Regions from separate parts of the Micromonospora sp. DT47 genome, predicted to be linked through region 2. Evidence: predicted binding sites of a transcription regulator. Region 2 holds the regulator's gene; each other region holds the start of a gene.
What was found. Region 2 encodes HrcA, which represses chaperone genes, less so after heat shock. Its sites were predicted from a motif close to GGTTNGCACNCTCNNNNNGAGNGTGCNAACC; they were not measured.
Positions count from the first base shown of each region.

Region 1: the regulator HrcA is predicted to act here: its motif matches at 4,342-4,372, upstream of groES (co-chaperone GroES).
Region 3: the regulator HrcA is predicted to act here: its motif matches at 2,165-2,195, upstream of groL (chaperonin GroEL).

Region 1 is NZ_JBNCLC010000020.1:89,908-96,210, forward strand. Features, by position in the region: gene ACLQ2U_RS24945 (WhiB family transcriptional regulator) at 1-268, shown strand, start outside; gene ACLQ2U_RS24950 (molybdopterin-dependent oxidoreductase) at 364-2,049, opposite strand; gene groL (chaperonin GroEL) at 2,175-3,821, opposite strand; gene groES (co-chaperone GroES) at 3,892-4,206, opposite strand; gene ACLQ2U_RS24965 (THUMP-like domain-containing protein) at 4,457-5,644, shown strand; gene ybaK (Cys-tRNA(Pro) deacylase) at 5,681-6,160, shown strand.
Region 2 is NZ_JBNCLC010000022.1:32,509-38,811, reverse strand. Features, by position in the region: gene ACLQ2U_RS25810 (enoyl-CoA hydratase-related protein) at 69-878, opposite strand; gene hemW (radical SAM family heme chaperone HemW) at 898-2,121, shown strand; gene ACLQ2U_RS25800 (DUF4870 domain-containing protein) at 2,159-2,749, opposite strand; gene hrcA (heat-inducible transcriptional repressor HrcA) at 2,965-3,987, shown strand; gene dnaJ (molecular chaperone DnaJ) at 4,064-5,209, shown strand; gene ACLQ2U_RS25785 (16S rRNA (uracil(1498)-N(3))-methyltransferase) at 5,211-5,945, shown strand; gene ACLQ2U_RS25780 (SDR family NAD(P)-dependent oxidoreductase) at 5,989-6,303, opposite strand, start outside.
Region 3 is NZ_JBNCLC010000008.1:226,202-232,504, reverse strand. Features, by position in the region: gene ACLQ2U_RS15430 (GNAT family N-acetyltransferase) at 1-194, opposite strand, end outside; gene ACLQ2U_RS15425 (cold-shock protein) at 419-622, shown strand; gene ACLQ2U_RS15420 (hypothetical protein) at 729-2,117, shown strand; gene groL (chaperonin GroEL) at 2,392-4,014, shown strand; gene ACLQ2U_RS15410 (hypothetical protein) at 4,072-4,317, opposite strand; gene ACLQ2U_RS15405 (GNAT family N-acetyltransferase) at 4,433-5,359, opposite strand; gene ACLQ2U_RS15400 (S8 family serine peptidase) at 5,406-6,303, opposite strand, start outside.

The DNA of each region.
Region 1 (6,303 bases), on a different contig from region 2:
CTCGTCCCGGCTGCGTCGCGAGTCCGGCGCCAAGGCCGTCTGCCGGGCCTGCCCGGTCCGCGCCGAGTGCGCCGCGCACGCCCTCTCGGTCCGCGAGCCCTACGGCGTCTGGGGTGGCTTCAGCGAGTCGGAGCGGCTGCGGCTGCTCGCCCTCGGCTGGGAGGACCTGGCCGACCGCCGGCAGACCCGGGTGGACATCACCCGGCTCGAGGCCCGGCTGGGCAGCCCGCACAAGTCGACCGTGCCGGCCCAGCGCAAGGTCGCCTGACCCGACACCCCACAGACCTCACCGAGGCCGCGCCCCGCTCCCGGGGCGCGGCCTCGGCGCCCTCCCGGCAAGATCTCCTCCGCCCGGCGGCCGGCTCAGCGGACCGTCACCTTCACCGTGTGCCAGCCGGTGGCGCCGTCCGGCTCGACCGGCCGCCGCTGGCCGGTCTGCGTCTCCCCGTCGGCGTCCGTCGCCCGTACCTGGAGGGTGTGCTCACCCGCCGTGGCGGTCCACCGCCAGGACCACTGCACCCAGGTGTCCACCGAGACCACCGGAGCGAGGGTCGCCTCCTGCCAGGGGCCGCCGTCGACGCGTATCTCGACCCGGCTGATCCCCCGGTGCTGCGCCCAGGCCACCCCGGCGACGGTGACCGGACCGGCGGTGAGCCGGTTGCGCGACCGCGGCGTGTCGATCCGCGACTGGGTCTTCACCGGGCCCTGGGCCGACCACCCGCGCGGCACCCAGTACGCGTCGAAGTCCGCGAAGCTGGTCAGCTCCAGCTCGGTCACCCACTTGCAGGCCGACACGTAGCCGTACAGGCCGGGCACCACCATCCGCACCGGGAAGCCGTGCTCGACCGGCAGCGGCTCACCGTTCATCCCGACCGCGAGCAACGCGTCCCGGCCGTCGCGCAGCACCGCGGTCGGGGTCCCGCAGGTCCAGCCGTCGACCGAGCGCCCCACCACCTGGTCCGCGCCCTCCTCCGGCTCGGCCTCGTCGAGCAGCTCTTTGATCGGCACGCCCAGCCACCGGGCGTTGCCGATCAGGTCCCCGCCCACCTCGTTGGAGACGCAGGCCAGGGTGACGTACCGCTCGACCATCGGCCTGGCCAGCAGGTCGGCGAAGCTCAACTCGATCGGGTTGCGGACCCGCCCGTGGATGCGCAGCCGCCAGGTCTCCGGATCGACCTGCGGCACCACCAGTGCGGTGTCGATCCGATAGAAGCCGCTGGTCGGGGTGACGTAGGGCGCGAGCTGCGCGAGCGAGAGGTCCGCGCCGGCCGGCACGGCGGGCGCGACCGCCGACGGGGTGGGCAGCGCGACCGCCTGCCGGGCCGCCGACACGCCCCGCCGGCCGGCGAGCCAGTGCCCGCCCAACCCGGCGACGGCGGCCGCCCCGGCCAGCGCGCCCACGCCGCGCAGGAACCGGCGCCGGGACTCCGGGTCGCTGCTCTCCAACGGCTCCCACCCGGCGGGCGGCCCGTCGGCCTGCGCCGGCTCACCGGTCGACGCCGGCACGACGGGGCGGTCGCCGGACCCCGCCAGCACGGCGGGCCGGTCGCCGGGCTCCGCCGCGGCGGGAGGCGTGGCCGGCAGGGGCGTTGGCGGGGTCCACGGCCAGGGGTCGACCTGCAACGGTCCGTCGAGGAAGGCCCAGAGCACCAGCGCGCCCAGCCCCGCACCGACCAGCGACGGGAGCGCGTCGGCGGCGTCCGCGCCGGCCCGGGTCAGCGCAGCGGCCACCCCGAGGGCGCCGAAGGCCGCGATGCCGGCCAGCGCGATCCAGAGCCGGCGGACGGCCAGCATCCCGAGCAGCGCGGCGAACCCGGCCAGCAGCAGCGCCGTCCCGACCAGCAGGGCGACCTTGTCGTACGTCCCGAAGACGGTGATGGCGAACTTCTTGAGCGGCTCGGGGACCACGTCGACGACCAGCCCGCCGACCGCGATCAGCGGCGCGGACCGGGGACCGGTGAGGACGGCCACCGGCTCGGCGGCACCGATCGCCACGGCGGCGGCGGTGATCCCGGCGAGCGCGGCGAGGCTGCGCGGCGTGCTGCTCATCGGACCAGTGTTGTCGATCAACCGGACCGACCGCCAACACCGTCAGCGTTCCGTAATCGTGCCCACAACCGCGTCAGGGCGCACCGCCCACGGACGGTGCGCCCTGACCTGGCGTACGGCGTGGGTCAGAAACCCGGGCCGTGCTGGTGGCCGTGGCCGTGCGAGTGGCCGTGACCGCCGGCGGCGGCCGGCTCGGCCTGCTCCGGCTTCTCCACCACGAGGCTCTCCGTGGTGAGCAGCAGGCCGGCGATCGAGGCGGCGTTGGTGACCGCGTTGCGGGTCACCTTCACCGGGTCGATGATGCCGGACTTCACCAGGTCGACGTACTGGCCGGTGGCGGCGTCGAGGCCGTTGCCCCACTCCTTGCCGGCGACCTTCTGCACCACGACGTAACCGTCGTGGCCGGCGTTCTGGGCGATCCAGCGCAGCGGCTCGACCAGCGCCTTGCGCACGACCGAGACGCCGACCTTCTCGTCACCGGTGAAGCCGAGGTCGTCGTCGAGCACCGGCAGGATCTGCACCAGGGCGGCGCCGCCGCCGGGGACGGTACCCTCTTCGACCGCGGCCTTGGTCGCGGAGATGGCGTCCTCGATCCGGTGCTTGCGCTCCTTCATCTCGACCTCGGTCGCCGCGCCCACCTTGATGACCGCGATGCCGCCGGAGAGCTTGGCCAGCCGCTCGGCCAGCTTCTCCCGGTCCCACTCGGAGTCCGAAGCCTCGATCTCCTTGCGGATCTGGGCGACCCGGTCGGCGACCTCGCTGGCCTGACCGCCACCATCGACGATGGTGGTGGTCTCCTTGTCGACCACGACGCGCCGGGCGGTGCCGAGCACCTCGAGGCCGACCTGGTCGAGCTTGTAGCCCAGCTCCGGGGCGACCAGCTCGGCGCCGGTGAGGATCGCGATGTCCTGGAGCATCGCCTTGCGGCGGTCGCCGAACCCGGGGGCCTTGACCGCGCAGACCTTGAGGGTCTTGCGGATCGCGTTGACCACCAGGGTGGACAGCGCCTGGCCCTCGACGTCCTCGGCGATGATCAGCAGCGGCTTGTTGTTCTGGAGGACCTTCTCCAGCAGCGGCAGCAGCTCCTCGATCGCCGAGATCTTCTGCGTGGTGACCAGGATGTACGGGTCCTCCAGGACCGACTCCTGCGACTCCAGGTCGGTGACGAAGTTGGGCGAGATGAAGCCCTTGTCGAACTGCATGCCCTCGGTCACGTCCAGCTCGGTGTGCAGGGCGGAGCCCTCCTCGACGGTGATGACACCGTCGCGGCCGACCTTCTCCATCGCCTCGGCGATCAGCTCGCCGATGGTGGAGTCCTGCGCGGAGATCGTCGCCACGTGCGCGACCGACTCCTTGTCGGCGACCTCGACGGCGCGGCCGAGCAGCGCCTCGGAGATCTTCGCGGCGGCCGCGTCGATGCCGCGCTTGAGACCCGCCGGGTTGGTGCCGGCGGTCACGTTGCGCAGGCCCTCGCGGACCATCGCCTGGGCCAGCACGGTCGCGGTGGTGGTCCCGTCGCCGGCGACGTCGTTGGTCTTCGTCGCCACCTCCTTGACCAGCTGCGCGCCGAGGTTCTCGTAGGGGTTGGTGAGCTCGATCTCCTTGGCGATGGTCACGCCATCGTTGGTGATCGTCGGCGCACCGAATTTCTTGTCCAGGACGACGTTGCGCCCACGCGGGCCGAGGGTGACCTTGACCGCGTCCGCGAGGGCGTTGACACCGTGCTCGAGCAGGTGCCGGGCGTCGTCCGAGAAGCTCAGGATCTTCGCCATGAATGTCCCTTCGAAGCGACGCTGCCCCGGCCCGGCGAGCCGGACCGGGGCAGCGACACTGATCGGTTGCTTACTTCTCGATGACCGCGAGGACGTCGCGGGCGGAGAGCACCAGGTACTCCTCGCCGGCGTACTTGACCTCGGTGCCGCCGTACTTCGAGTAGAGGACGGTGTCGCCGACCTTCACGTCAACCGGGATCCGGTTGCCCTTGTCGTCGACGCGGCCCAGGCCGACAGCGAGGACGGTGCCCTCCTGCGGCTTCTCCTTGGCGGTGTCGGGGATCACGATGCCCGACGCCGTGGTGGTCTCAGCCTCGTTCGCCTGGACCAGGATCCGGTCCTCGAGCGGCTTGATCGCAACCTTGGTCGCGGTAGTCACGGGCATACCCTCCTGGGGTACTGGTTTCGTTGCCGGTCGACCGGGGCCGACCAGCGTCAATCTGCCACATGCCACCGGGCGGGGCCGTCGTCGCGGGTGCCGGTCCGCCTGGCGTTCAGCACCCGGACCTGACGGCCCGGGAGCTGGCACCCTCAGGGTGAGAGTGCTAATCGCAGGTTATTCCTCGGCTAGCACTCCGTCAAGGAGAGTGCCAGCCCGCCGCCGGGCGAGTCGGACGGCCGGGAAGAATGGCGGGGTGAATCCCGACCAACTGGCGGCGCTGCGTACCCCCGAGGGGTCGGCCGCGCTCGCGGCGGCGACCGCGCTGGCCGGCGGCGACCCGCTGACCGCGGCGGCCGCGCTCCGCTCCACCGGCGTGCCGGCCGGGCTGGCCTCCGCCGCGCTCACCCAGGCCGAGCTGCGCCGCAGGGCGGTCGGCAAGTTCGGGCCGTCGGCCGCTGGGCTGTTCCTCACCCGGGCCGGGCTGGAGCAGGCCACCCGGCGGGTGGTCGCGGACCGGCGGGCGGCGCGGCTGCGCGCCGCCGGGGTGCGCACCCTCGCCGACCTGGGTTGCGGCCTCGGCGCGGACGCGCTCGCCGCCGCCCGCGCCGGCATCCGGGTGTACGGCGTGGAGGCCGACCCGGTGACCGCCGCGATGGCCGCCGCGAACGCGGAGGCGGCCGGGCTGGCCGAGCTGTTCACCGTGGAATGCGGTGACGCCACGGCGTTCGACGTGACCAAGGTCGACGGCGTCTTCTGCGACCCGGCGCGCCGGAAGGCCGGCACCGGTCGACGGATCTTCGACCCGAACGCCTACTCCCCGCCCTGGGACTTCGTCACCGGGCTGGCCGAACGGGTGCCGTACACGGTGGTGAAGGTGGCCCCCGGTATCGAGCACGCGCTGATCCCGGCGGGCGCCGAGGCCGAGTGGGTGAGCGCGGACGGCGACCTGGTGGAGGCGGCGCTCTGGTGCGGCCGGCTGGCCGAGGTCCCCCGCCGGTCCACCGTGCTGCGCGGCGACACGGTCCACTCCCTGACCGGCTCCGGCGACGTGGAGGCGAGGGTCGGGCCGACCCGTTCCTTCCTGTACGACCCGGACCCCGCGGTCGTCCGGGCCCACCTGGTGGCCGAACTGGCCGACGACCTCGGCGCGACGATCGCCGACCCGAGCATCGCCTACCTGTACGCGGACACCCCGACCGCGACCCCGTTCGCCCGCTGCCTGGAGATCACCGACGTGCTGCCGTTCTCGCTGAAGCGGCTGCGCGCGCTGCTGCGGGAGCGCCGGGTCGGCCGGGTGGAGATCCTCAAGCGCGGCTCGGCGCTGGAGCCGGAGAAGCTGCGCCGCGACCTGAGGCTGGCCGGCGACGCGGCGGCCAGCCTGGTGCTGACCCGGGTCGCCGGCGCGCCGACCGTGCTGGTCTGCCGCCCGGTCGGGTCCTGAGTCGCCGGCCGACCAGGGCCGGGTTAGCGTGATGCCATGGCGGGACAGGGCACTCCGGCGACGGCGCTGCTGACCAGGCGGAAGATCCCGCACCGCACCCACCCGTACGACGTCTCCCCCGACGCGCCGAACTACGGTGCGCTGGTCGCCGAGGCGCTCGGGGTGCCGCCCGAGCGGGTGTTCAAGTCGCTGGTCACCGAGGTGGACGGCGGGTTGGCCGTGGCGGTCGTCCCGGTCACCGGCGAGCTCGACCTCAAGGCGCTGGCGGCGGCGGTGGGCGGCAAGCGGGCGACGATGGCCGACCGCGCGGTCGCCGAGCGGGCCACCGGTTACGTCCGGGGTGGGATCAGTCCGCTCGGCCAGCGCAAACGCCTGCCCACGGTGCTGGACTCCTCCGCGCTGGCCCATGACACGGTCTACGTCTCCGCCGGCCGCCGCGGCCTCCAGGTCGAACTGGCCCCGGCCGACCTGGTCGCGCTGACCGACGCCACCACCGCGCACGTCGCCGCCCCCTGAACACTTCACCGGCCCGGGTGGACGGGCATGAAACGCCGCGCTCCGCGTCCGACCACCAATTCCGACCGCCATTGTCCGGCGACCCGTCGCTTTTCCGTGGAGTCCCGGGGACGGGGCTGATCACGGCGCGGCGAGCGGATTTC
Region 2 (6,303 bases):
GCCGACCGGTTCACGTTCCCGGCGAACCGGGAGGGAAACAGCGCGAAAGCACCCTTCCGGGTGCGGTGCTAGCTCGCGCCCGCTGCCGGACCACCGTCCGCAGCGGGCACCCATCGTGCCGATCTCTTCTCCCGGAAGGCCAGCACACCCTCGCGGCCCTCGTCGGAGAGGAAGTAGCCGGTGGAGAGGGCGGCCAGCCCGGCGATCTCGCCCCGCAGGTCGGTGGCGGCCGGGCGGCGCAGCAGCTCCTTCGCCCCGGCCAGCGCCCGCGGCGCGCCCCGCACCAGCGACGCGCAGTAGCGCTCCACCGCCGCGTCCAGCCCGTCCGCCGGCACCGCCGCGGTGACCAGGCCGATCTCGGCGGCCCGCCGGCCGTCGAAGGTGTCCCCGGTCAGGTAGAGCTCGGCGGCGGCCCGGGGGTGCAGCCGGGGCAGCACGGTGGCCGAGATGACCGCCGGGATCACCCCGATCCGCACCTCGGTGAAGGCGAACGTCGCCTCCTCGGCGCAGACCGCCAGGTCGGCGGCGGCGATCAGGCCCAGCCCGCCGGCCCGGGCCGGTCCGGCCACCTTCGCCAGCACCGGCTTCGGGCACTCCCAGACCGCCCCGAGCACGTCGCCGAGCATCCCGGCCGGCACGCTGCCGCTCGCGTACGCGGCGGCCGTCTCCTTGAGGTCCGCGCCGGAGCAGAAGACCGGCCCGGTGTGGTCCAGCACGATCACCCGTACGGCGTCGTCGGCGACCGCCGCGGCGAGCCCGGCCAGCAGCTCGGTCATCAGGGCGGTGGAGAGCGCGTTGCGGTTGTGCGGGCTGTCCAGGGTGAGGGTGGTCACCCCACGGGCCGTGGAGACCCGCACGAGGCGGTCGGGAGAGGTCATGCCGGGCACACTAGTGGCCATGCCCGGCGTCCTTCCAGAAGGCGAGCCCGTCCCCGTCGACGGGTCGCTGCCCGCCGCCGCCCTGACCTCGGTCGGGGCGCGCGGTTTCGGGGTGTACGTGCACGTCCCGTTCTGCGCCAGCCGCTGCGGCTACTGCGACTTCAACACCTACACCGCGGCGGAGCTCGGCGGCGGCGCCGACCGGGAGTCGTACGCCGACACCGTGCTGGCCGAGCTGTCGCTCGCCGCCCGGGTGCTCGGCGACACCCCGCCGCCGCGGGTGGACACCGTCTTCGTCGGCGGCGGTACGCCGACCCTGCTCCCCGCCGACGACCTGGCCCGGATCCTGGACGGCATCGACCGCACCTGGGGGCTGGCCGCCGAGGTCGAGGTGACCACCGAGGCCAATCCCGAGTCGGTCACCCCGGAGTCGCTGCGGGCGCTGCGGGCGGCCGGCTACACCCGGATCTCGCTGGGCATGCAGTCCGCGGCGCCCGGGGTGCTGGCGGTCCTGGACCGGAAGCACAGCGCCGGCCGGGCCACCGCCGCGGCCCTGGAGGCGCGCGAGGCCGGGTTCGACCACGTCAACCTGGACCTGATCTACGGCTCGCCGGGGGAGAGCGCGGCGGACTTCGCCGCCTCGCTGGACCAGGTGGTCGCCGCCGGGGTGGACCACGTCAGCGCGTACGCCCTGATCGTCGAGGACGGCACCCGGCTGGCGGCCCGGATGCGCCGCGGCGAGCTGCCGTACCCGAGTGACGACGTGGCGGCGGACCGCTACCTGGCCGCGGAGGCCGCCCTCGACGCGGCCGGTTTCTCCTGGTACGAGGTGTCGAACTGGGCCCGCACCGAGGCGGCCCGGTGCCGGCACAACCTGCTCTACTGGACCGGCGCGGACTGGTGGGGCCTCGGCCCGGGGGCGCACAGCCACGTCGGCGGGGTGCGCTGGTGGAACGTCAAGCACCCCTCGGCGTATGCGAAGCGGCTGGCCGCGGGGGAGTCGCCGGGCCTGGCCCGGGAGCTGCTCACCGCCGGCGAGGCGCACATGGAGGACGTGATGCTGCGGCTGCGGCTCGCGTCCGGCCTGCCGCTGGACGCCCTGGACGCCGCCGGCCGGGCGGGCGCTGAGCTGGCGCTCGCCGACGGCCTGCTGGCGCCGGCGGAGTTCGCCGCCGGGCGGGCGGTGCTCACCCTGCGCGGCCGGCTGCTCGCCGACGCGGTGGTGCGCGACCTGCTGCCGTGAGCGGAGCCGCCGGCCGGCCCGGAGGCCGGCCGGGGACTCACTTGATCATGCTGATGCTCATCGGGTAGCGGTAGAGCTCGCCCTCGTTGGCCTTGACGCCGGCGAGGATGCCGAAGACCACGCCGAGGATGACGGCCGCGGCGACGGCGGCGAACCCGATCAGGATGCAGCTCAGGATCCAGCCGACCAGGCCGACGATCGACCAGAGCAGCTGGAAGTTGAGCGCCGCGACGGCGTGCTGGCGCACGGTCGGCGACTGGTTGCCCCGGGCGAGCATGGCGACCAGCGGCGGGAGCCAGCCGAGCACGCCGCCGCTGACGAACATGGCCGCGGCGCCGCCGAAGTGCGCGACGAGCGCCCAGGTCTTGTCCTCGTTGCTGGCCCAGCCGCCGCTCGGGGTGCCGTACGCGCCGCCGGTCGGATAGCCGGCGCCCGGCGGTGGGTAGCCGCCCGACGAGGAGTAGCCGCCCGACGGCGGCTGGTCACCGGGAGGCGGCGGATAGCCGCCCGCCCCCGGTGCCCCGGACAGTGGTGCGGTGGGCGGCTCGTGCGACGAGCCGTAGGGTGCGGTCGGGTCCGGCTGGGCGCCGGGTCCCCCCGCGCCGGGAGGGCGAGGTGGTTCAGTCATGGACGTCACGGTAGGGGCTGCCGGCAAGGGGACACCAGAGCGACATCGCCCCGGATGTCCGGCTGTTCGGCCCTACCGGCGCACCGGCGGTCCGTCGCTGATCATCGCGCCGGCGGGGACGCCGACGTAGACTGGCACTCGCTACAGTCGAGTGCCAGAGCGCTCGCCCCGGCGCGCACCCGCCCCGGGGCCGCCGTGCGTCAGGAGGTGGGGAGATGGGTCTCGACGACCGCAAGCTGGCCGTGCTGCGGGCGATCGTCGAGGACTACGTCGCCACCCAGGAGCCGGTCGGCAGCAAGGCCCTGGTCGAGCGGCACCAGCTCGGGGTCTCCCCGGCGACGGTCCGCAACGACATGGCCGTGCTGGAGGAGGAGGGCTACATCCGGCAGCCGCACACCAGTGCCGGCCGGGTGCCCACCGACCGTGGCTACCGCCTCTTCGTCGACCGGCTCTCCCGGGTCAAGCCCCTGAGCCCGGCCGAGCGCCGGGCGATCGAGCGCTTCCTGCTCGGCGCGGTCGACCTGGACGACGTGGTGCACCGCACCGTCCGGCTGCTGGCCCAGCTGACCCGGCAGGTCGCCGTGGTGCAGTACCCGAGCCTGGCCCGCTCCTCGGTGCGCCACCTGGAGCTGGTGCCGATCTCCACCACCCGGCTGATGCTGGTCATGATCGCCGACACCGGCCGGGTCGAGCAGCGGCTGGTCGAGCTGCCCGCGCCGATCCCCGCCGACCACGTCACCGACCTGCGCCGGCTGGTCAACGAGAAGCTGGTCGGCAGCCAACTGTCGGAGACCCCGCCGCTGGTCCAGGCACTGGTCGAGGAGTCGGCGCCGCACCTGCGCGGGGCGATGACCACACTCTCCACGGTGCTGCTGGAGACCCTGGTCGAGCGGCACGAGGAGCGGATCGCGCTGGCCGGCACCGCCAACCTGACCCGGGGCGGGCTGCTCGACTTCCAGGGCTCGCTGCGGCCCATCCTCGAGGCCCTCGAGGAGGAGGTCGTGCTGCTCAAGCTCATCGGCGAGGCCGAGCCGAGCACCACCCGGGTGCTGATCGGCGACGAGAACGAGATCGACAACCTCCGGGCCGCCTCGGTGGTCAGCACCGGGTACGGCCCGGGCGCGACGATCGTCGGCGGTCTGGGGGTGCTCGGCCCCACCCGGATGGACTACCCCGGCACCATCGCCACGGTGAGGGCCGTGGCACGCTACGTGGGCGAGCTGCTGGCCCAGAACTGACCCAAGGCAGGGGCCGGCGGCCGGCTCCGGCCGACGACCGGCGCAACGCGAGACGAACATGAGGACACCGAACGCAGTGGCCAGGGACTACTACGGCATTCTCGGCGTGAGCCGGGAGGCCTCCGACGACGAGATCAAGCGCGCCTACCGCAAGCTGGCGCGGCAGTTCCACCCGGACGTCAATCCGGACCCGGAGGCACAGGAGAAGTTCAAGGACATCAACGCCGCGTACGAGGTCCTCTCGGACGACCGGAAACGGCAGATCGTCGACCTGGGCGGGGACCCGCTCGCCCCGGGCGGCGGGGGCGCGGGCGGTCCGGGCGGCCCCGGCGGGGCGGGCCCGTTCGTCGGCTTCCAGGACATCATGGACGCCTTCTTCGGCGGCGCGGCCGGTGGCGCGCGCGGTCCGCGGCCGCGGACCAGGCCGGGCGCGGACGCGATCCTCCGGCTGGAGCTGGACCTGCACGAGACCGCGTTCGGCGTGGAGGCGCCGATCACCGTCGACACCGCGGTGCTCTGCACCACCTGCTCCGGCGCCGGCACCGCGGCCGGCACCCACCTGGCCACCTGCGAGGCGTGCGGCGGCCGGGGCGAGGTGCAGTCGGTGCAGCGCACCTTCCTCGGCCAGGTGGTCTCCGCCCGGCCCTGCACGGTCTGCCAGGGCTACGGCACCACCATCCCGCACCCCTGCCCGACCTGCGCCGGTGACGGCCGGGTCCGGACCCGCCGCTCGCTGACCGTCAAGATCCCCGCCGGGGTCGAGGACGGCATGCGGATCCGGCTGGCCCAGCAGGGCGAGGTCGGCCCGGGCGGCGGCACCGCCGGCGACCTCTACGTGGAAATCCACGAGCGGCCGCACGACGTCTACTCCCGCAAGGGCGACGACCTGCACTGCCGGGTCACCGTGCCGATGACCGCCGCCGCGCTCGGCACCCGGCTGACCATCAAGACGCTGGACAGCGAGGAGACGGTCGACGTCAAGGCCGGCACCCAGCCGGGCAGCACGCTGCGGCTGCGCGCCCGGGGCGTGCCGCACCTGCGCGGCACCGGCCGGGGCGACCTCTACGTCCACCTCGACGTGCGTACCCCGACCAAGCTCGACGCCGACCAGGAGAAGATGCTGCGCGACTTCGCCAAGACCCGGGGCGAGGAGGTCGCCGAGCTGACCAAGCAGGGCGGCTTCTTCTCCCGGATGCGCGACGCGTTCAACGGGCACGCCTGAGGTGTCCGCGCCGCTGTTCCTGGTCGAGGCGCTGCCCACCGGTGACTCGCTGACCCTGGACGGTCCGGAGGGGCACCACGCGGCGACCGTGCAGCGGCTGCGGGTCGGCGAGGAACTGCTGCTCGCCGACGGGCGGGGCGGCACGGCCGCCGCCGTGGTCACCGCCGTCGGCCGGGGCACCCTCGACCTCGACGTCACCTCCCGGGGGTACGTCGACGCGCCCGTCCCCCGGATCGTCGTGGTGCAGGGCATCGCCAAGGGGGACCGGGGCGAGCTGGCGGTGCAGGCGATGACCGAGGTCGGGGTCGACGAGATCGTGCCCTGGGCGGCGTCCCGGTCGGTGACGCAGTGGCGCGGTGACCGGGGCGTACGGGCCCGGGACAAGTGGGTCGCGACCGCCCGGGAGGCGGCCAAGCAGGCCCGCCGGGCCTGGCTGCCGGTGGTGGCCGGGGCCCCGGACGAGCCCACCGCCACCGTGGCCCGCCGGATCGCCGGGTCCGGTGCCGCGTTCGTGCTGCACGAGGAGGCGCAGGAGCGGCTGACCACCGCCGAGCTGCCGGAGACCGGTGAGGTCGTGCTGGTGGTCGGGCCGGAGGGGGGCATCGCCCCGGTGGAGCTGACCGCGTTCGTCGAGGCGGGGGCCCGGCCGGTGCGGCTCGGCTCCTCGGTGCTGCGTACCTCGACGGCCGGCGTCGCCGCGCTCAGCGTGCTCGCCACCCGCCTCGGCCGCTGGTGACCGTCCGGCCCGAGGTCCAGCAGGGTGGGGCCCGGTGGCCGGGTCAGGAGCGCAGGTACGAGGCTCCGTTGAGGTCGACGATCGTGCCGGAGGCCCACTCCGCCTCGGGGGAGGCGAGCCAGTGCACCGCCGCGGCGATCTCCTCGGGGCGGGCGACCCGGTGGAACGGGCTCTGCGCCCGGACCGCGTCGCCGCGCGGGGACTTCAGGTGCTCGTTGGTCATGTCGGTCTCGACGAAGCCGGGGGCGACGGTCGCCACCGCGATGCCGTACGGCGCGAGCGCCACCGCGAGGGACTGCGCCATCGCGTTCATCCCCGCCTTGCTCGCCCCGTACGCCGGGTTGGCCGGCTCGCCCCG
Region 3 (6,303 bases), on a different contig from region 2:
TCGGCGACCTGGGCGATGCGGGCCGCGTAGTCCGCGTGCGGGCGGGCGGCGGCCTGGGCGACCGTCTCCAGGAAGGCCAGCGGCGCGTCCGCGAGCATCTCCAGCCGCAACGCCCGCATCCGGGCGGCGTCGGCCGGGCGTACCCGGCGGACGGGGGCCGTCCGGGCGTCCGGTGGGGCCGGGGCAGATGTCATGTCCGCATGCATACCGCAACGACGACGGACGATGGCCGAGGTGCCGCACGGAGCGCCGGAATATGCCGATTTGTGGTCGTGCGCCGTCGTCACGCCTCGTGTAGCGTGCGATTTCGGTCACCGATTCAGCGACCGTCGCCGATCGCCGGAACGGTGGTCTCCCGGTGCCGGGCCCCGCCGACCACCGGGGTTGTGGAACGCCGCGCAGAGTGAGGAAGTGCACCGTGGCACAGGGCACCGTGAAGTGGTTCAACGCCGAAAAGGGTTACGGCTTCATCGCCGTCGACGGCGGCGAGGACGTCTTCGTCCACTTCTCCGCCATCGAGATGGACGGCTACAAGGCGCTGGACGACGGGCAGCGGGTGGAGTTCGAGATCGCCCAGGGCCAGAAGGGGCCGCAGGCCGAGCGGGTCCGCGTCATCGCCTGATCCGCGCCCCGTTCCCGACGTACCGGGGCACCCCCAAGGGCAGCGCCGCCCGGCGGCACCAGGGAAGATCATGAGCCGTTCCAGGCGTCGTCGCTGAGGAGGCTTCATGTCCGACCAGTCCCCGTCCGGTCCGCCCGAGCCGCAGGCCGGGGGTCCGGCCGGGTCGCCGGATGGTCCGACCGGGCCGGAGGCGTCCGCACCGCCACCCGACCCGACCGCGCCGTCGCCCGACCCGACCGCGCCGTCGTCCGAGCCGACCGCGCCGTCGTCCGAGCCGACCGCGCCGACCGCGCCGACCGCGCCGCTCGCGCCGCCGTCCGAGCCGGTCCCGCCGGCAGTCCCGCCCGCACCGGGGCAGCCCGGTGGCCCGGCGACCCAGGGCCCGCCCGACGCGCCGTGGTCCGGCCAACCGTCGCCCGGCCACTGGGCCGCGCCGTGGCCCGGCCAGCCCGTGCCCGGGCAGCCCATGCCCGGACAGCCGTGGCCCGGACAGCCGATGCCGGGGCAGCCGTGGCCCGGGCGGCCGTACCCGGACGATCCGGCCGCCGGGCAGCCGCAGGGTTGGGCCTTCCCGCCCACCGGCGGCTTCCCGCCCGGCGCCGGCCCGTACGCCGGATTCCCGCCGGGCTACCAGCCCTACGGCTGGCCGGCCGGCGGCGGTCTGGACCCGGACGATCCCCTGGTCAACCCGCCGTACGCCGGGGTCAACGGCTGGACCTCGCGCTGCCTGGGTGCGCTGCGCCGCGGCTGGCGGATCCTGCTGCCGCTGATGCTGCTCACCCAGGCGGTGCCCGCCGCGGTGGTCTCGCTGCTCTCCCTCGGGCTCGGGCCGTCGGAGGAGACGCTGCCCGCGGACGGCTCGCTGCCCGACGGCTACCTGGCGGAGTTCGCCGCGTACGGGAGCGCGGTGCTGGTCGCCAGCCTCCTCCTCGGCTTCGCGCAGAGCCTGGGCTGGGCGGCCGGCACCTGGGTGGTCGCCCGGCAGGCCGCCGGTGAGCCGGCCGACCTGGGCGGAGCCCTCCGCTACGGCCTGCGTCGCGCCCTCGGGCTCTGGGGCTGGAGCCTGCTGATCACCGCGATCGTCACGGTCGGGTTCTGCTTCTGCCTGCTGCCCGGCGTCTACCTCGCCTTCGCGCTCGCCCTGGCCGGCCCGGTCTACCTGTTCGAACGGCAGAACCCGATCGGCCGCTCCTTCCGCTTCTTCCACGACCGGCTCGGCCTGGTGCTCGGCCGGGTGGCGCTGGTGGCGGCGGCGGTGATCGTCGGCAGCGTGATCGGCGGGATGCTGGAGGGATTCGGCACGCTGCCGTTCGGCACCGACCCGCTCGCGTCGCCGGGCACGGCCGTGGGCGCGGTCCTGGTGATCGTGCTGAGCGCGCTGGTGGTCGTCCCGGTCTACCTGGCGCAGTTGGTGGGGCTGGTGGTGACGTACGCCGAGCAGCGCGCCCACGAGGCCCCGGTGAACGCCGCGCGACTGGCGGCGGAACTCGGCTGACCGACCCCGGCGTGCTTGCACTCGGCAGGGGAGAGTGCTAAACAGGTCATTGGCACTCGCATACGCTGAGTGCCAATGGTCGGGACGGTGGGGCCACGGTCGCGCCGGCGTTGGAGACGCCGGTGGGGCCACATGGCCGGTCGTCGCGGGCTATCCGGCCCGGCCGAAGGACGTCGTCGTCGCCAGGTGGCGACGTCCCAAGGTGCGTACACCAGGCGGCCCATCCGGGACACACACTCGGGTGGCCCGTGAGTGTCCAGGAGGACAACGCCGTATGGCCAAGATGATCGCGTTCGACGAAGAGGCGCGCCGCGGCCTCGAGCGGGGCATGAACCAGCTCGCCGACGCCGTGAAGGTGACCCTCGGCCCCAAGGGCCGCAACGTCGTGCTCGAGAAGAAGTGGGGTGCCCCCACCATCACCAACGATGGTGTGAGCATCGCCAAGGAGATCGAGCTCGAGGACCCGTACGAGAAGATCGGCGCTGAGCTGGTCAAGGAGGTCGCCAAGAAGACCGACGACGTCGCCGGTGACGGCACGACGACGGCGACCGTCCTGGCCCAGGCCCTGGTCCGTGAGGGCCTGCGCAACGTGGCCGCCGGCGCCAACCCGATGGCCCTGAAGCGGGGCATCGAGGCCGCCGTGGCCAGCGTCTCGGAGGAGCTGTCCAAGCTCGCCAAGGACGTCGAGACCAAGGAGCAGATCGCCTCCACCGCCTCCATCTCCGCCGGTGACAGCACCGTCGGCGAGATCATCGCCGAGGCGATGGACAAGGTCGGCAAGGAAGGCGTCATCACCGTCGAGGAGAGCAACACCTTCGGCCTGGAGCTCGAGCTCACCGAGGGTATGCGCTTCGACAAGGGCTACGTCTCCGCGTACTTCATGACCGACCCGGAGCGCATGGAGGCCGTCTTCGACGACCCCTACCTCCTGATCGTCAACAGCAAGATCTCGTCGGTCAAGGACCTGCTCCCGATCCTTGAGAAGGTCATGCAGTCGGGCAAGTCGCTGCTGATCATCGCCGAGGACATCGACGGCGAGGCCCTGGCCACCCTGGTGGTCAACAAGGTCCGCGGCACCTTCAAGTCGGTCGCCGTCAAGGCGCCGGGCTTCGGTGACCGTCGCAAGGCCATGCTGGCCGACATCGCCATCCTCACCGGTGGCCAGGTCATCAGCGAGGAGGTCGGCCTCAAGCTGGACGCCGTCGACCTCGACATGCTGGGCCGCGCCCGCAAGGTCGTGGTGACCAAGGACGAGACCACCATCGTCGACGGCGCCGGCGATGCCGAGCAGATCCAGGGCCGGGTCAACCAGATCCGGGCCGAGATCGACAAGAGCGACTCCGACTACGACCGCGAGAAGCTGCAGGAGCGCCTGGCCAAGCTGGCCGGCGGTGTTGCGGTGATCAAGGTCGGCGCGGCCACCGAGGTCGAGCTGAAGGAGCGCAAGCACCGCATCGAGGACGCCGTCCGCAACGCGAAGGCCGCCGTCGAGGAGGGCATCGTCCCGGGTGGTGGCGTCGCGCTGGTGCAGGCCGGCAAGACCGCGTTCGACAAGCTGGACCTGGTCGGCGACGAGGCGACCGGTGCGAACATCGTCAAGGTCGCGCTGGACGCCCCGCTGCGGCAGATCGCCGTCAACGCCGGCCTCGAGGGCGGCGTCGTGGTGGAGAAGGTCCGCAACCTCGAAGCGGGTCACGGCCTCAACGCCGCCAACGGCGAGTACGTGGACCTGCTGGCCGCGGGCATCATCGACCCGGCCAAGGTGACCCGCTCGGCGCTGCAGAACGCCGCGTCGATCGCCGCGCTGTTCCTCACCACCGAGGTCGTCGTGGCGGACAAGCCGGAGAAGGCCCCGGCCGCCCCGGGTGGTCCGGGTGGCGGGGACATGGACTTCTGAGTCCAGCTCCAACACCGGAAGGGGCGGGCCGCGCGAGCGGTCCGCCCCTTTCCGTCGCTATCGGGGCAGCGGGCGCTGGTTGCGCCGCTTCTCGGCCCGGTCGTACGGCGGGGGGACGGGGACCGGCTCGTCGACCACCGTCACCGGTTCGTCGGCCTCCGGTTCGTCGACCCCGGTCATCTCCGCCAACTGCTCGGCGTCGCCGTAGTCCCGCCGGTCGAACGGCACCGCGGTGGGCCGGTCGCCGGCCGGCGTCCAGGTGACGTGCTGAACGTCGTCGGTCTGCTCGTCGTCCGTGGTCATGGCCGCCTCCTCTTACCGAAACGGTAGGGGGCGTCGATCAGTCACGCGGTCGAACCGGGTTAATCGGGTCCATGTCCCCTTCGCCCCGTTGTCGATGTCTCCCGGCGGCCAGCCGTCAGAGCGTCCGCCGGTAGAGGAAGAAAACCCTCTCGATCCGCGCACCGGCGCTGCCGGAGTAGAACGGCACCGGTCCCACCCAGCCGATCTGCGCCGCGCCAACCCCGGCCGCCCGCTGGTCGCGCAGGCAGCGGCGCAGCAGCACCCCGCCGATCCCGGAACCCTCCGCCGCGGGGGCGGTCCCCATCGGCCCGAACCAGCTCGGCCGCGACGAACCCCAGGCGGCGAAGCCGAGCAGCTCGCCGTCCCGCTCGGCCAGGTGGCAACCGGCGCCGTCCCGGCCGACCGAGCCGGCCAGCTCGGCGTCCCAGAGGCCACCGAAGGTGGACCGGGCGAAGGCGGCCAGCGCCGGCAGGTCCGCCGGCTCGGCCCGGCGTACCACCACGCCCTGGCCGGCCAGCCGCCGCTCCGCCGGCTCCGTCGTGCGCAGCGCCGGCGATCCGTCGTACGACAGGTCGGCGGTCATGTTCCAGGCGGTACGGTCCTGCCGGTAGCCGAGCGCCAGCGCGACGCAGACCGCCGGCGTGTAGCGGACGTCGATGCCGGGCCAGGCGTAGTACGGCGGATTCCCGGCGAGCAGCACCTCGGCCGCCCCGAGCCCGGCGAGCCGCCGCTCCGCGTCGGCCAGCAGCGCCCGCCCGACCCCGCGGCGCCGCCAGGTCGGGTCCACCGCCATCAGGTCCACATGCCCGAGCCGCGGGTCCCCGGCGGCGAGCGAGCCGATCAGCACCCCGACCAGTTCGTCGCCCGCGTACGCCCCGGACGCGACCACCGTCCGGTCCGCCGCCGCCCTGGTCCAGAGGGTGTCCACGAGGGCGTTCGCCTCGGCGGCGTCCTCGGGCAGGTCCAGCGCACGCCGGCAGAGCGCGACGGCGGCGGGGGCCCGGTCGACGGGCAGTTCGGCGAGGGTGAAGTCGGCCTCCATGGTCGCCGACCCTAGATCAGCCACCACCGGTCGGCGCAAGGCCCGATCAGCCCCGGGCCGCCCGCACCGCCCCGTACGCGTCGACGATGCCGGCGCCGTCGACGTTCCCGTGCCCGCCGCAGGTGTCCTGCGGGGCGGACGAGGGGTAGTTGGTCGAGGCCGGTTTCGCCGTCTCCCGCAGGATCCGCCGGGTGCGCTCCAGATCGCCGACGAGTGCCGGGTTCGCCGACCACATCAGCGCCACCACGCCCGCCACCTGCGGCGTCGCCATCGAGGTGCCGTCCAGGACGGCGTAGCCGCCGCCGGGCATCGCGGAGAGCACATCGGCGCCCGGGGCGACCAGGTCCGGCTTGGCGGTCCCGTCGGGAGCCGGACCCCGGCTCGAGAACCGGGTGACCAGCCTGCCGCGGTCCACCGCGCCGACGGTCAGCACGTCCGGGTACGGCCCCGGCGGGTCGGCGATCGAGCCGCAGTACGGGCCGGTGTTGCCGGCGGCGGCGACCACCAGGATGCCGGCGGCGTCCAGCGCGGCGGTGGCTGGTCGCAGCGCGGCCGGGTCGCAGCCCTCGATCGGCGGGCAGCCCCACGAGTTGGTCAGCACGTCCGGCGCCCGATCCGGCCGCCCGTCCGTGAACGGGTCCCCGCCGGCCGGGAAGGGGGCCAGCATGAACTGCAGGCAGTCCAGGTAGTGCGCCGGGCTGCCCAGGTTGCGGTCCAGGTTGACGCAGCCCACCCAGCGGGCGCCGGGCGCCACCCCGATGCCGTCCCGGCCCACCGCGCTGCCCACCGTGTGGGTGCCGTGTCCACCCTGGTCGGTCGGGGCGCGGGTGCCGTCCCACGGGTCGTACCAGGAGTCGTCGCCGCCGCGGAAGCCGCCGGCGAGCGCCGGGTGGGCACCGTCCACCCCGGAGTCCGAGCTGCCGACCACCACCCCGGAGCCGGTG